One region of the Porticoccus hydrocarbonoclasticus MCTG13d genome, then DNA from elsewhere that is predicted to be linked to it. Evidence: predicted binding sites of a transcription regulator. Region 1 holds the regulator's gene; the other holds the start of a gene.
The links. Region 1 encodes LexA, which represses DNA repair genes until DNA is damaged. Its sites were predicted from a motif close to ACTGTNTNTANANACAGT; they were not measured.

Region 1 (8,496 bases):
TAAAAACAACCTGTTATGACATTCAGCACTTAAAGAATCATCACTTCAGATCAATGAGAGAAATTATCTCCTTCTGGGAAAGGCAGTTACATCATTTATTTAAATAAAAGCTCATAAAAAAGTAACTTTCACCCTGTTTACCGGCTATTCCACTCGTCAGAAATACACCCGGTAGCCAGTGCACTTTTTTCCCGTTGGTGATACGTTCAATGAACTAATGAGGAGGATTAAATCATGGCTTCACAAGTTCCAGTCATTGGCGCCTGGTACGAGGACGCCTCCCAGGATGACATTTTCGAAGTTGTTGCTCTGGACGAGCACAGCGGTTCCATAGAAATCCAGCACGTTGGCGGAGAGGTCAGTGAAATTGACTTCGAAACCTGGCAGCAATTGATACTGCTACCGGCTGAGCAACCCGAAGATTGGCGGGCATCATATGAATTGAGCAACGAAGACAGTCACTTTCCAGATGACATCTTTATCCCTGATAACTGGAATGACCCATTGACGGACATTGATGCCGATACTGTTTACGGGCTCGATGATTTTTAGGGTACCAACGGTACTGTTCGATGCCCGGATTATTCGGCGATCTCCTGTGCCTGCAACATGCGAGCATGTTGCAGGATTATCTTTGCCGCACTCTCAGCATCGTCTACCAGACTAAATAAATGTAAGTCTCTTTCCGAGACACAGCCGTTTTCCAACATCGTCTCCCTCAGCCAATCGAGTAGGCCCTGCCAATAACTGGTCCCCAATAGAACGATGGGAAAGGGCCGCACTTTATTAGTCTGTACCAAGGTCAAAGCCTCAAATAATTCATCAAGGGTGCCATAGCCTCCCGGAAATATGACAAACCCGACGGCATGCTTAACAAACATAAATTTGCGCACGAAAAAATAGCGGAAATCCAGCGATACGTCCTGAAAGGTATTGTGATTCTGCTCCAACGGCAGGGAAATATTCAAACCCACGGAAGTCGCACCTGTGCCATAACAACCCTTGTTTGCTGCCTCCATCACCCCGGGTCCACCACCAGTGATGATGGGCACTCCCTCTTTTCCCAGAATCTCACCAAGTACCACGGCTTCCTGATAGTAGCGGGAGTCGGGCTGAAGACGCGCACTACCGAACACAGACACCGCACCGCCCATGCCTGACAGTGACTCGATGCCATCCACCAGTTCAGACTGAATACGCAGAACACGCCAGGCTTCGGGGATTTTGATTTCTTCCATAAGCTACTCCAATGTCCGAGAAAGCGCCGTCATTGTGATTCCATGATTCACTTTGGCAGCAATCATACTGATACCCTGAGAATATACCGTTGAAAAAAGTTTTTCCCACCACCAATTTAACTTTATACTGTAAATAATTACAGGCTATATTTATTTACAGCAATATGGACAACAACGTCGCAATTGCTGCAATTCATCCCGATGAATCCCGAGGTTAGAGAATGGCGAGTACATCACTGACTGCCCGACAACAGCAAATCCTGAACCTGATCAAACAACATATTGATGAAACAGGCTACCCCCCCACCAGGGCGGAGATTGCCACCGAGCTGGGCTTCAGATCACCTAACGCTGCTGAAGAGCATCTCAGGGCACTGGCGCGCAAGGGCATGATCGAGATGATTTCGGGCGCATCCCGCGGTATTCGTCTGCTGGATGAGCAGCCCGCCGGCCTTCCGTTGATTGGCCGTGTCGCCGCCGGGGATCCTGTTCTTGCAGCAGAAAACATTGAGGACTATCTCGACATCGGAGCCAACCTGTTTAACCCTAGAGCGGATTACCTATTGCGTGTTCATGGTATGAGCATGAAAAATGCCGGCATCATGGACGGTGATTTACTGGCTGTTCACAAAACGGGGCATGCGCAGAAAGGTCAGATTGTGGTCGCGCGCATTGAAGATGATGTGACCGTCAAGCGCCTGGGTAAAAGCCTGAAACGCCACGAGGTCCTGCTCGAACCGGAAAACGAAGAGATGCTCCCCATTGTGGTCGACTTGCGGGAAAAAAGTTTTGTTATTGAAGGCTTGGGGGTCGGGGTTATTCGGACGAATCCCCAATAGTATTTGTCCAGCTACAGGCCCTGAGAGTGCCTCGAACCGACTGTACGAGATAAAGAGCCATCATGGGCAGGCTGACCTCAGTGAAGCACCCGGTTTTTGATCATGGTGCCCTCTTCCATCTGAAAATTGTCTGCACCCAACTCTTCAAAGACTTCAATTCCGGCATCGATCATGGCTTTGGCGACATCAACCTTGGCCTCCTGAAGAAACGCCTTGGCCTCTCCCGAAAAACTGATTCTGATCAATGGTGCATCCTCCTCATCAGTACGCTGCAGAGCGACATCTCCATCGGGCAAAATTACGATTTCAAACAGGGAGATAGCCATTGAATATTCCATCGGGTTTTCAAAAACAACATCCCTGCATTGTACCAGAGGGGTACGGCATTAATAACCCGAGAACAAAAATTAGCTCCCAGTCTGGCTCAAGCAATACCAGTCAGCATTCAATCATGTGCTCTCGATGACGCTCAATCAGGCTCCGGAAAGCTTCCAGCCATTCGTTGAGCAAATCAACACTCAACTCATGCCTGTCTTCACCCTGCTCAATTTGCACCACAGCAATGGGTGACGCAGCATTGACCACCTCCTGTGGCTGAACCTCAAGCAGACGATCTCGGGCATTCAGCAAGTTGGCAAGCCAGCTCCCTTTATCCGCCTCCAGGTTAGCCAACTCCTCGGCCTCAGACGGTGATTGACCAATGGACTCCATCGCCGCAATCAGCCCCTCAACAGATGAAATTGACTCGGCAGCTCTATGTCGATAAGTAGTCGCCACCTCCCGCAGATAGAGACGATAGGCGACTTCGAGCTGGAACAGTGCTGACTGGCAGAGCGCCAACTGCAGGTTTGCCGCTGGCCCGACAACACACGTCAGCTCCCGGTCAGTCTGTTGCAATAACAAGCCACAGAAGTAGAGCTTTTGATTGACAGCCGGCAGAAAGGGATTCACTGGCAGTCTCCTTTACTTCTTACCCTTGCGGTCATCCTTTTCCTGCCAGACACCCTGGTCATAAAACGCCTTCCATCCAGTGGGCTTACCCTCTTGCTCAGACTGGACATACTGCTCACCAGTTTTCCGACTGAAGCGAATCACGGTGAGGATACCATCGGGATCGGCGACGGGAGCATCAAAGAGAAACTGATACTTGGGATCAATTTCTTTCACATGGGGCAGCAGTTCAGCAACCAAGGGCGCCCGGGTTTCACGATGCCGGGGAAACTGGCTCGCCGCTAGAAACAGGCCGGATGCGCCGTCCCTGAGGATATAATGATCCGTTACTTTTTCGCAGGTGAGCTCTGGCATGGGGACAGGATCCATCTTGGGGGGAGCGGGCTGACCACTCCGGAGCAACTTGCGGGTGTTTTTACAGGCATCGTTGGTACAACCGAAATATTTGCCAAAACGCCCCGACTTGAGCTGCATGTCACTACCGCATTTATCACACTCAATCAGCGGACCTTCATACCCCTTGAGCTTGAAAACGCCGGTTTCCACTTCAAAGCCATCGCAGTCGGGGTTGTTGCCACAAACATGCAGCTTTCGCCCCTCATCAATCAAATAGGCATCCATTGCCGTATTGCAGAGGGGGCAACGGTGACGATGCATCAACTGCCTCGATTCGGCCTCATCGTCTTCGTCGACATTAACTGCCTCATCTCCGGGGATAAGGTTCAGCGTGCCTTTGCAGCGCTCTTTAGGCGGCAGGTTGTAACCGGAACAGCCGAGGAAAACCCCCGTCGTGCCTGTGCGAATCATCATCGGTCGACCACATTGAGGGCAGGGAATATCCGTGAGCGATGGCTCATTGGGACGCATACCACCGTCAGCTTCAGCCCGGGTCAACTTCGCTGAGAAATCCGAATAGAATTGATCAAGCACCTGCTTCCATTCCAACTTGCCTTGGGCAATTTCATCCAGATAGGCTTCCATTGTGGCCGTAAAACCATAGTCCATCAGGTCGGTAAAATTTTCGTTCAGACGGTCCGTAACAACATCACCAATTTTCTCCGCATAGAAACGGCGATTGTCGACCCGCACATACCCACGATCCTGGATCGTGGAAATGATAGATGCGTAAGTCGATGGGCGACCAATGCCACGCTTTTCCAGCTCTTTGACCAGAGAGGCCTCAGAGTAACGGGCCGGGGGCTTGGTAAAGTGCTGCATCGGGATCAATTTGTTCAGCAGCAGCCGGGCGCCAACGGACATCTCAGGCAACTCAATGTCGTCCCCTTTTTTGGACATCGCAGGCAACACTTTCAGATAGCCGTCAAACAGTGTCACCCGACCTTTTGCTCGAAGTTCGAAGTCCTCTGCCTTCACTGTCACCGTAGTACTGGTAAATCGTGCCGGCACCATCTGGCAAGCGACAAATTGCTGCCAGATCAACCGATACAGTTTTTTGGCGTCCTCTTCCATCGCATCCAGATCACCTGGCTTGATATCAATATTGGAAGGCCTTATCGCTTCATGCGCTTCCTGGGCACCAGCTTTACTACCATAAATAGTGGGCTTTTCAGGCAGGTACTCAGCACCATACCGCGTTTTGATAAAGTCACGACAGACGCTCACCGCATCAGCACTGAGGTTGGTGGAGTCTGTTCGCATGTAGGTGATATAACCACCTTCGTAAAGGCGCTGGGCAAGCATCATGGTTTTTTTCACCCCATAACCAAGCCGCGTGCTGGAGGCCTGTTGCAGGGTTGAGGTGATAAACGGTGGCGACGGTTTACTGGAAGTGGGCTTGTCCTCACGGGCAATCACCTCGTAGGAAGCATTTTTCAACCCGGTCAGCGCGGCATCTGTCTGGTCCTGACTGACAGGCCTGAACTGATCAGAGCCTTGTTTCTTCACCTCAAAGCGGACCAGATCTTCCTCAGAGGTCTCCAGATCGGCGTGCACTGTCCAGTACTCTTCCGGTTCAAAAGCACGAATTTCACGTTCGCGCTCAACGATCAATTTAACGGCTACCGACTGCACACGACCTGCAGAAAGTCCTCTGGCCACCTTACTCCAGAGCAGTGGCGACACCATAAAGCCAACGACCCTGTCGAGAAAACGGCGAGCCTGCTGGGCGCTTACCCGGTTGGTATCAAGCTTGCCCGGTTTTTCAAAAGCCGCTTTGATCGCTTTTTTGGTGATTTCATTAAAGACAACGCGCTGATAAAGATCGGGGTCACCGCCGATGGCTTCCATGAGGTGCCAGGCAATTGCTTCCCCCTCCCGGTCAAGGTCCGTGGCGAGATAGATATGATCCGCATCCTTAGCCAGCTTTTTCAACTCAGCGACAACTTTTTCCTTGCCGGGCAGAATCTCATAGCGCGCTTTCCAGCCATGCTCGGGGTCTATTCCCATGCGATTGACCAGCTGCTCTCTGGCTCTTCTGGAGCGCTGCTTTGCTTTTTCATCGTCCGACAGCTTGCGGGTGGCCGCAGCAGTCCTGGCCCGTTCTTTTGGGTCAACCGTTTTACCACCACCCGTAGGCAGGTCGCGAATATGCCCGATACTCGACTTCACAATGAAATCGTTGCCGAGATACTTGTTGATCGTTTTCGCCTTGGCCGGCGACTCGACGATAACCAGTGATTTACCCATGAAGCAGCCGTTTATCCTGTAGATTGATAGCCCAAAGTGCTACCAGATGGCACCACGAAAGCCTGAAAGGGAGCGAATATACATGTGCCGCCGGTGGTTTGGTCAAGGTAATTTTTCACTCGGCAGCCAATCTATTGAGAGATTCTTCGGGTCGGATCGCACTTCTGAGGTGCTTCAACTGGGTATCGATCCGGTCAATATCCGCCAGTTCACCGCGTTCCTGCCAGACAATGGCCACACCCTCACGGTTGACCTCAACAGCGATCGCGTCAGCTGGCAGGGCCGCCAGCACTGCCCCAATAACGGGTTGCAACCGGTCATTGGCTTCATGGCCCAACCATTGCCAGCCCTCCCAGGGTGAGTGATCGCCACGGCGGGTACCCCGAACCAACAGCCACTTTTCCATCCGGGAAAATGGCGATGGACTGGAGTCTGGCACCCAGAGCAGGGTATAACCTGCGTATTCAAGGCGGCCTTCTCCCTCTCTGGCATCCGGGGCATGCACGAGTCGAACCCGAAGTCCACGGGACGAAGCCAGACGTCGCATCTCCGTGATCATTTTCTGACGAGGGCTCTGGCGAAACCAGAGCAGCGGTGAAATGATAAGCGCCAGTATCAGTAGAATTAACAAATAGGTCATTATCTGCTACAACCTTATATACTTGAGAAAGCGTTGATAAACCAGTTACAGGAGATACTTCATGTCCGCCTATAAACACATTTTGATCGGTCTGGACCTATCTCCAGAATCACAGCAAGTGGTCGAGAGAGTCAAGTCCCTGTTTCACAACAGTGACTGCCAATTGAGCCTTGTTCATGTACAGGAGCCATTGTCGTTTGCCTACGGCGGTGACATCCCGATGGACCTTACCGAGGTCCAATACCAACTGGAGGAGCAGGCGAAGCAGCGTTTGGCCGTCATCGGCAAAGATCTCGGAGTTCCCATTGAGAGCCAACATGTGATCATCGGCCAGCCCGCCCAGGAAATGCACCGGTTTGCCAATGACAACCATGTGGACCTGATTGTAGTCGGCAGCCACGGTCGCCATGGTATCAGTCTGATACTGGGCTCAACGGCGACCGGTGTGCTGCATGGTTCCCAATGCGATGTGCTGGCGGTCCGGGTATAAGCTGTGCATTCAGGCTTTTATTGATCCGGGTATCTAATTTCGCAAGACCTGTCTAACATGTTTGCGGTTCAACCCATTTGCCTTTCAAGGAATACAAACCAAACCTTTATGAAAAAATGTCATGGCAGCGTCGTCGGCACCCTTTTACTGGCAGTATGCGTGCTATTACCGGGTACCTCTTTTGCCAGAAACCCGACCCTGGACGAACAGCGCGCGCTCTACCGCGAAGCCAAAATTGCAGTGGCAAGAGGTAGCGAAGGCAATGTTCACAGACTTGTCAATGCCCTCGGAGACTACCCTCTCAAACCACACATCGAATATTTATGGTTAAGCGATCGATTGAGACACGCGAAAACCATTGAGGTTTCGACCTTTCTCAACAACTACGACGATAGCTCCCTGGCCAACCGACTGCGTTACCGCTGGCTCGACACCTTGCATCATCAGCGGCGTGAGCAGGATTTTCTCGCCTACTACCGACCAGCCAGTGCCAGCACAGAACAGCAGTGTTATTTCCATTTCATACACCTGAGCAAAGGGAAAAAGGAACCTTTTCTGTCAGACGCCATATCACTCTGGAGCGTGGGGAAATCCCAGCCCAATGGCTGTGATGCGCTTTTTGACTATCTCATTGCCAACCAACATATCACTGATGAAATTGCCTGGAATCGTTACTCGGCCGCTGTTCTAAATCACCAGCACCGGCTGGCAAGATATCTCCAGCGTTTTTTCACGACGGATCGCTACCAGCTGTTGGCCAAGAATTTCCTGAAGGTAGATCTTGAGCACGAACTCATAGGCAACTATTCATTGTTCAGTGATTTTAACGACGCACTGAGCGGCGATGAAATACACGCCATCATTGCCCATGGACTGACTCATCTGGCAAGAACTGATGCGACCACTGCTCTCAAACACTGGAGTTATTACCAGCAGATCCACCCCTTTACCAGCGAGCAAAGAAAACAGGTCGTAACCGACCTGATCAAGGGCCTTTATAACCAGGAACACCCTGATATTGCAGACAACTATCTGATTGATTATCTCGACATTGTTGATCCATCCCTACTGGAATGGCGGACCCGGGAATTTATCAGTCAGGCGGACTGGCAAAGTGTTCTCACCTGGATAGAGCGTATGCCGCTCCAGCTCCGTGAGACTGATCGTTGGCTATACTGGCGGGCCCGGGCGGCAGATCTCAACCACACTGCCAAACAACCACCGGAGCAAAACAGCGCCTATCAGGTACTGTCCCGCAGTCGCAGTTTCTACGGTTTTCTTGCCAGTGAATGGGCTGCCAATGGCTATTCAATGGCGTTCAAAAAAGCACGCGTTTCTCCGACAGTCATCGCTGAACTGGAAAAACAACCAGGAATTCTCAGAACACGGGAATTCGTCTTTCACGAAGATTACCTCGCCGCCCGTCGGGAGTGGTATCACACCACACGCAACTTCACTGAACAGCAGTGGATTACCGCAGCCCATATTGCCAGCAGCTGGCAGTGGCACAACGGAGCTATCACCAGCATGATCAGCGCCGGATTCTGGGATGATATCAACCTGAGATTCCCTCTTGCTTTCAAGGACGCGTTCTACAGTCATGCCGACAAGACCGGCGTTCCCGTACATTTGCTGTTTGCCGTAGCACGCCAGGAAAGTGCACTCGCACAGGATGTACAATCCCGTGCGGGG
Region 2 (8,496 bases), 1.9 Mb from region 1:
GTTGTGACAGGTAATCTGTTTCACAGGATGGTCATATTTCGTTCATGTGGTTGTCACAAGTGCTGCCTAATGTGTGATTTATGACAACACCAAAAGCGCTACAAACACTCCACTTGCTCGATGTTGCCACCTTTTTGCGTATTGTGCAGTGGAATACCCGCAAGGGCATTCGAAGGTTTGCCCGTCTGGTCTCTTGCAGTGCCGATGGCTGGCTCTATCCTGCAGCCCCCGCACTGGCGGCACTGTTCTCGGTCTCCCTGGCGGTACAGTTACTGATTGTGCTGACAGTCGGCTTTGCCATTGAGCGGGTCAGCTATTACGTGCTGAAAAACAGCTTCAGGCGCAACCGGCCGCCCCGGGCCATTCCCGGTTACCAAAGTGTGATTACGGCATCGGATGAATTCAGTTTCCCCTCCGGGCATACCTCAGGTGCGTTTCTGGTCGCTACAGCACTGACAATACTTCTGCCACCTGTTGGCATCGCGGGCTACCTCTATGGCTGGGCGTCGTTGGTGGCCTTGTCCCGAGTGATACTGGGCGTTCATTTTCCGCTGGATACACTGGCTGGCGCCCTGCTTGGTGGCAGCCTTGCCTGGGTTGCCCTGCAATTAACAGGCAGTTTGTTATGAGAATTTTCTACGGTGTGCAGGGCACGGGTAATGGGCATCTTTCCCGCGCCCGGGCGATGGCCAGAGCGCTTGATCATTATCCGGATGTCCAGGTGGACTGGTTGTTTTCCGGCAGGCCGCGGGATGCGTACTTTGATATGGCGCCGTTTGATGATTTCCAGTGTCGCCGTGGACTGACCTTCCATACCAGTGCCGGACAACTGCAACCGCTGAAGACTTTGCAGCATGCCAGTCTGCTGACGTTACACCGGGATATCAGGGCGCTGGACCTGGCAGGCTACGATCTGGTGATCAGTGACTACGAGCCAGTCACTGCCAGAGCGGCGCGTCGCCAGGGTATCCCCTGTGTCGGTATTGGTCACCAATACGCGTTCTCTTTTCCGGTTCCTCTGCGTGGCGGAAATCTGTTGAGTCGTACGATCCTGCAACGGTTTGCGCCAGTCACCATTCCTGTGGGCCTGCACTGGCACCATTTTGATCAGCCGATATTACCGCCGATTGTGGATCTTGCGCACGGCCTTGCCTCCCGGGGAGACACGGAAAGGCGGGTGCTGGTCTACCTGCCGTTTGAAGATCAGGATGCACTATTGCCACTGTTTCGCCAGTTTCCCCACTATGAGTTTTACATTTACGCCCCGGGTCAACGTTGGCATGACGATGGTCATTTGCATACTCGTCCGCTGAGTCGGGACGGTTTCCAGCAGGATCTGATCGACAGCCACTGGGTGATCTGTAATGCGGGATTTGAATTGATCAGTGAAGCTCTGCAGCTTGGCAAGCGGATTATGGCCAAGCCGCTTCGTGGGCAGATAGAACAACTGGCCAATGCTGCCGCCCTGGAGCAGCTCGGTTACGCTGCCATCGAGGACCGCATTAATCGCGCCGCCCTGGCGTTCTGGTTTGATTGCGAGCCGGTGGCGCCCCGCATCAGTTACCCCGATGTCGCCACAGCGCTGGCGCGCTGGATTTATGGTGGCTGTGTCGAGACGGTGGCATCCCTCAGTGACCAGTTGTGGCGCGAAACGGATCGGGGTCGCGGTTCCTGGAAAATGGGCCAGGTCGCCTGAGCTTGAACGTCGTTAATGGCATCAAGTCCGGATAACGGGCAGATCATGCCAGCGGGTAGTGTAGGCGGGTGAGCAATACTGCTGGCGCATCGGCCAGCCCTGGCCACGCCCTGCGCTGGCCAGAAAGGCGGCACCGCGGCCATAGCGCCGGTTGATGGCATCCAGTGTCTGCATCAGCGTATCTGTGTGGACACTTTGATGATTCTGAAAAATGTCGGCCTGATGATGCCGGCGTGAAATCAGCTCAATCAGGCCGACTCCGGCTTTCAGATAGGCATGCCCCGGCCGGTAGATGGCCCGCACTGCCTGTCTGGAATGGGCGGCGATCAGCCGGCTGTCGTCGGTGTCAAAGGGCAGTTGTACCACTGCGCTATTGCTGTAGTAGTCAGGCTGGTGGGGCGATGTATGGATAAACACCTGGATGGTCCGGACCAGATGCTGCTGCCCGCGCAGTTTTTGCGCCGCGTTGCTGGCATAGAGGCTGACCGCCTTCAGCAGGGGTTCCATGGTGGTGGGTTTTTGACCGAAAGACCGCGTGCAGTAAATCTGTTTTTTGTCGGGTGGCACCTCTTCCAGTGCCATACAGGAAGTGCCGTTTAGCTCCGCCACGGTGCGTTCCACGCAGACATTGAAGCGTTGACGAATCATTTTCGGATTGCTGTCGGCCAGTTCCCGGGCGCTGCGGATGCCCATTCCTGCCAGTTTCTGACCGAGCCGTGGGCCGATACCCCATACCTTGGTGGCCGGCATCCGGCCCAATAACCACTGCCACTTGTGGGGGCTGTCCAGCAGACAGACCCCTTCGCAACTCGGAATGTTTTTTGCGCCGTAGTTGGCCAGTTTCGCCAGCGTTTTACTGGGTGCCAGGCCGACACTCACTGGCATGCGTATCTGTTGCCAGATGGCCTGTTTGATGGTCAGGCCATACTGTTGCAACGGTAGATCCATGCCTACCAGGTCCAGAAACATTTCATCGATACTGTAAATTTCGATATTCGGGCTGAAGTGGCGCAGGCTGTCCATCACCCGGCGGGATATATCGCCATAGAGCCGGAAATTACCGGAAAAAACACTGACCCTGTGCCGCTCCAGCAACGGCCGGATTTTGAAATAGGCTTGCAGGTCGGGAATGCCGAGCGCCTTGGCCTCCTTTGAGCGGGCAATCACACAGCCGTCGTTATTGCTCAATACCACCACTGGCTTGTTGCGCAGGTCCGGTCGAAAAATCTGTTCACAACTGGCGTAGCAGCTGTTGCAGTCAACTAGCGCAAACATCGGTGATGGCGCACGGAATGAACGACGACTCCCTCAATGATCAATTCGGCATTGTCGTGCAGCTCAATAGGGGGATAGCGCAGGTTCCCGGCGCGCAGTAACCGCTCGTTGAGATCCAGTACCTTGCAGGTCAGTTCACCGTCGATGGCGGCAATCACCACATCGCCATGCTGGGGTTGCAGGGCGCGATCCACCACCAGCAGGTCGCCGCTGAAAATACCGAAGCCGGTCATTGAATCGCCTTCAGCACGGGCAAAGAACGTGGCAGCAGGATGTTTCACCAGATAGTCGTGAATATCCAGCGGTCTCTCGACAAAATCGTCTGCCGGGCTTGGAAAGCCCGTTCTTACCGTTGAGCCAAACAGGGGTATGCGGCGGTCAGTGGTGGTTGGTATCAAAAGGGATGTTTTCATCATGCTAAAATACTGTATAAATAAACAGTATTCAATGAAATTGTAGGTCGTCTGTGGAAAGCGCGGACCCCTGTGATGGAACATGCGATCCGGTGGAAAGAAAAGGTTTGTTTCCGATCGATCCGTGTAACGTTGTTGCCGGTAATTTTAACCGTCGGATAAATACCCGGTTCGTGAATGGCTCAGGCCTGCTCGGTGAAAAGCACGACACTCCACTTCATTCCCTGTGACGTTAGAGATACCGGGCGTGAAAACGGAGGTGATCGCCGATAAAGGAACTGATAAAAAAATAGCTGTGGTCGTAACCCTGTTGATAGCGAACATCCAGCGGATATCCGGCCTGTTGCGCCGCATCGGCCAGCAGGTGGGGTTTCAGTTGTGAATCGAGAAAATCATCCGCTTTACCCTGATCGACCAGTATGGGCAGGTGATGTGCTGCCTGCCTGATCAGTTCGCAGCTGTCGTACTGTCGCCAGTCATCCCGGTCGTTCCCCAAGTAATTGCCGAGGGCCTTTTCGCCCCAGGGGCAGCGCATGGGGGAGCAGACCGGTGCAAATGCCGAGGCTGAGCGATAGCGTTGGGGGTTTTTCAGGGCGATGGATAGAGCGCCGTGGCCACCCATGGAGTGGCCGGAGATGGCGATTTTTTCATTATCAACTGGAAAGTGGTTGTTGATAAGACGAGGCAACTCTTCCACGACATAGTCGTACATACGGTAGTGTTTGTCCCAGGGCTGCCGGGTGGCGTTGAGATAAAATCCGGCGCCCAGACCAAAATCATAGGCCCCTGTCGGGTCATCGGGCACCCCTTCACCACGGGGGCTGGTGTCCGGTGCTATCAGCGCGATACCGTATTCTGCCGCATAGCGCTGCGCCCCCGCTTTGATGACAAAATTTTCATCCGTGCAGGTTAGGCCGGATAGCCAGTACAGTGCCGGTACAGCCCGCTGATCCGCCTGGGGTGGCAGGTAGATGGAGAATGTCATGTCACAGTCGAGCGAATCCGCCCGGTGCCGGAAGCGGAGCTGCTGGCCGTCAAAACAGCGATGGGTGTCGATTTGTTCCATGGTCGGGCCTCTTTCTAGTAGCGTATCACCGAGCGAATGCTCTCGCCGGCGTGCATCAGGTCGAAAGCCCGGTTGATGTCGTCCAGCGGCATGGTGTGGGTGATCAGCGAGTCGATGTCAATTTTGCCATCCATGTACCAGTCGACAATTCGCGGGACATCGGTGCGCCCCCGCGCTCCGCCGAAAGCAGTGCCGCGCCAGGAACGCCCGGTGACCAACTGAAACGGGCGCGTGGCAATTTCCTTGCCGGCCCCGGCGACACCGACGATACAGCTTTCCCCCCAACCTTTGTGGCAGCACTCCAGTGCCTGGCGCATGACATTGACATTGCCAATGCACTCAAAGCTGTAGTCCACCCCGCCGCCGGTAATTTCCACCAGGTGCCCAACCACATCGTCCACCTCTGACGGATTGACGAAATCGGTCATGCCGAACTGTTTTGCCAGCGCAGCCTTGGCGGGATTCAGGTCGATGCCGATGATCCGGGTAGCGCCGACCATTCGGGCACCCTGGATGACATTGAGACCGATACCGCCGAGACCAAATACGGCGACGGTGGAGCCCGGCTCTACTTTCATGGTGAAGGCCACCGCGCCGATGCCGGTGGTAACCCCGCAGCCGATGTAGCAGATCTTTTCGAAGGGCGCGTCCTCTCGGACCTTCGCCAGAGCGATCTCCGGCAGCACGGTAAAGTTGGCAAAGGTGGAGCAGCCCATGTAGTGCAACAGGGGTTGTCCGTCGAGGGAAAACCGGCTGGTGCCGTCGGGCATTAACCCCTGGCCCTGAGTGCTGCGGATAGCCTGACAGAGATTGGTTTTCGGGTTGAGGCAGAAATCGCATTCCCGGCATTCCGGGGTGTAGAGGGGGATGACGTGATCGCCGGGCTTGAGGTTTTTAACCCCGGCGCCCACCTCTACCACGACTCCGGCACCCTCGTGACCGAGAATGGTCGGGAAAGCGCCTTCCGGGTCATCGCCGGAGAGGGTGAATGCATCGGTGTGACAAACGCCGGTGGCTTTGATCTCCACCAGCACTTCCCCGGCTTTCGGTCCCTGCAGGTCAACCTCAACCACTTCTAGGGGTTTTCCTGCGCCAAAAGCGACCGCTGCTCGTGTTTTCATCCGTCATGTTCTCCGTCTTCAGAAGTTCGCTCACGACTATAGTCAGTTGCTTGCGGGGTGGCAAACGGGGCATGAGTGACAAATCGCCAAATGGGATCCTGGTGGCTACCTGGCCTCGACCAGATCCCTAAGGGCCGTTGCCAGCATCTGGTTGGATACCAGCATTTCCCGGTTGACATTGAGTAGTGTCGAGAGAGGGACACCAATACCATCGCCGTCGCTGTAGCGGGTAATCATTTGATGGAGGCGGTCGTGAGACAAATTGATTTCAGTGTCCAGTTGCTCGCGCTTTTCGGCAATCAATATGGGGTCGGTTTTTTCCAGCAGGTTGAGCAGGTGCCGGTAAATGACACGGGTATCGTGACGGATGGTTTCTATCATTTCCTCATCGTCGGACTGCATCCGCAACTCCACGATGTTGAGTCGTATGTCCTTGAAGCTTTTGGCACTGAATACCATATCCCTGGCCGCGTGCAGCAGCCCGGAAACAATCTGTGCTTCATCGCTACTGGCCTTTTCCTGCAAGACCCGGTTGGCGTAGTGCAGGATTTGCTGTTCGGTGTGTTTGATATCCGCGTACTGGTCATCGTAGCTGGGATTTTTGAGGCTGATATCACGATATACCCGATAGCCCTCGTATTCCTGTAGCAGTTCTTGCGGACGTATTTTCAGAACCCGAAGATTGAGGATGATGACCCGGTAAAACAGCCGGATCACTTCCTGGTGTATGGCCTCACTGGCGGCATCGCTGACGCTGGCCGGAACCTTGGTGATGAATTGACAACCACTGCCATCTTCGTCGGCAAAGCGGTTTTGCAGCCAGCGGGCGAATGGTGAGATGAAGGGCAGGAACAGGATAATCGCAAACAGGTTAAACAGGGAGTGGAACAACACCACGGCGTACATGGGGTCCTGTACTGTCAGGGTGTCGGTAATCAGCTGCAGGATCGGGTACAAGAGCGCCAGCCCGATCAGGCTGGACAGCAGGTGGAAGATAAAGTGGGCCAGCGCCACCCGGTGTTTGTCCGGGGAACCTTTCAAGCTCCCCATAACAACCGTGACGGTGGTGCCCAGATTTGCACCTGCCATGATGGCTGCCGCGGTAGTGAGTGGCATAATCCCGGCGTGAATAGCGCTTAGTACAATCATCATGGTGGCTGAGCTGGACTGAACCAATGCCGTAAATAGCAGACCCCCCAGTGCATAGAAAAGGATCGGGTAATCGGCAAATACCCCCGGAACACTCTGCTCGACCAGCGTCCCCATGCTGGTTTTCATAAAGTCGAGTCCCATCAGCAGCAATCCCAGTCCGAGTAGTAATCTGGCCTGACTGTGGCGTCGATGTTCAGTGCTGATAAATACGGTGCCGAGAGTCCCCACTGCCAGTAGCGGCAAGGCATATTCTGTGAGACTGAGTTTGAAACCGATGGTGGCGACAATCCATCCGGTGAAGGTGGTTCCCAGACTGGCGCCGAAAATGACCCCCAGTGCGTTGGCCATGGTGAGGATGCCCGCCCCCACAAAGGCCAGCACGATAAGACCGACCATGGAGCTGCTCTGCAGGCAGGCGGTGCTGATGATACCCATCATGACCCCGCGTACCGGCGTATTGGTGTAATCCCTCAGTATGTGACGGAAGGCTCGGGTGCCGAGTGTGCGTAACGCCTGCTCCAGAACCATCATTCCGTAAAGGAAAATACCCAGTCCGGCCACCAGTTCCCAGGGTTGAAACGGCATAGTTGGAATGCTCTCCGGCAGGTTTGTACTTATAGGTTGTTGTGTAAAAAGTGTAGCAGGGAATCAATTGACAGGACCAAAAACCGCAACAGACGATGATCCGTTGCGGTTTTTAGAGCCCCTGTTACTTGCCGAAAGGCTTGAAGATCAGAATCAGTTTTGGCAGCAGGGTCATGGATCCGAGCAACGCTGCCAGCATGGCCAGACCGGTGAGCAGACCGAAATAGACGGAAGGGATGAAGTTCGACAGAGCCAGAATGGAGAAACCAATGATAATGGTGATGGCCGTGTAAAACAGTGCCCGCCCTATGCTGGCATGAGCCCGGTGCATGGTGGCGATGTAGTCGCGATCCACGGCAAATTCCCGCCGGAAACGGGTGATGTAGTGAATCGCGTGATCCACACCAATACCCACAGTGATGGCCGCGATGGTAATGGTCATCATGTCCAGGGGGATTCTGGCAAGCCCCATGCCGCCCAGTACCACGGTGGCGGCAAGCATGTTCGGCAAGATAGCAATAAGGGAAATCGACAGTGAGCGGAACAGCACAATAAACATGGCCATGATGCCGATAAAAACGGCTCCCAGGGTCAAAATCTGGGAGCGGAACAGGCTTTGAAGCATATTGTTGTAAAGTACCAGCAGGCTGGTCAGATGCACCTGATCCTCCTGCAATCCCAGCTCGTCCACGGCAAACTGGCGAATATTTTTCAGTAGTTCCGGTCGTTTCAGTTCGCCGCCGGTTTCCCGGATTCGCAGCGTAATGCGGGCCTGGTTCAGTTCGTCGTCAATGTAGGGGTCAACCAGAAAAGCGGCATTGTCCCGGGACAAACTGTTGCGGAGAAAGGCCAGTTCCAGATCGTTCAGGCGGTGGCCCATCAGGTCTTCGGCGACGTCGGTGATCATTGCGAGAGAGTTGACCTTGCCCACTTCAGGAAGTGACTCCAGGTAATCATGTATCTGGTTCAGCTTCTGAATCCCGACCCCTGTGAACCAGTAACTGTTGGTCGAAGTCTCTTTACCGGTGCTGCCATCGTCGGCAAAGGGGTCTTCTGCAGCGAAGGGGTCCTCTGCCGCAAACGGATCTTCCGCAGCAAACGGATCTTCTTCACCCGCACCGGCACTATTGTCACCGCTGGCGTGTGACGTGGCTGTGTCGGGTGCATCCAGAATGATATCCAGTGGCG

Region 2: the regulator LexA is predicted to act here: its motif matches at 3,396-3,413, upstream of U740_RS00915 (LexA family protein).

Annotation. Positions count from the first base shown of each region.
Region 1 covers NZ_JQMM01000001.1:2,102,574-2,111,069, forward strand. Annotated here, with positions in the region: gene U740_RS10015 (DUF6763 family protein) at 235-552, shown strand; gene U740_RS10020 (LOG family protein) at 582-1,238, opposite strand; gene lexA (transcriptional repressor LexA) at 1,460-2,077, shown strand; gene U740_RS10030 (hypothetical protein) at 2,155-2,403, opposite strand; gene U740_RS10035 (DUF6586 family protein) at 2,516-3,028, opposite strand; gene topA (type I DNA topoisomerase) at 3,041-5,674, opposite strand; gene U740_RS10045 (hypothetical protein) at 5,790-6,314, opposite strand; gene U740_RS10050 (universal stress protein) at 6,376-6,804, shown strand; gene U740_RS10055 (transglycosylase SLT domain-containing protein) at 6,913-8,496, shown strand, end outside.
Region 2 covers NZ_JQMM01000001.1:184,949-193,444, reverse strand. Annotated here, with positions in the region: gene U740_RS00930 (phosphatase PAP2 family protein) at 81-629, shown strand; gene U740_RS00925 (MJ1255/VC2487 family glycosyltransferase) at 626-1,696, shown strand; gene U740_RS00920 (Y-family DNA polymerase) at 1,718-2,971, opposite strand; gene U740_RS00915 (LexA family protein) at 2,959-3,387, opposite strand; gene fghA (S-formylglutathione hydrolase) at 3,617-4,450, opposite strand; gene U740_RS00905 (S-(hydroxymethyl)glutathione dehydrogenase/class III alcohol dehydrogenase) at 4,465-5,571, opposite strand; gene U740_RS00900 (Na/Pi cotransporter family protein) at 5,677-7,308, opposite strand; gene U740_RS00895 (efflux RND transporter permease subunit) at 7,433-8,496, opposite strand, start outside.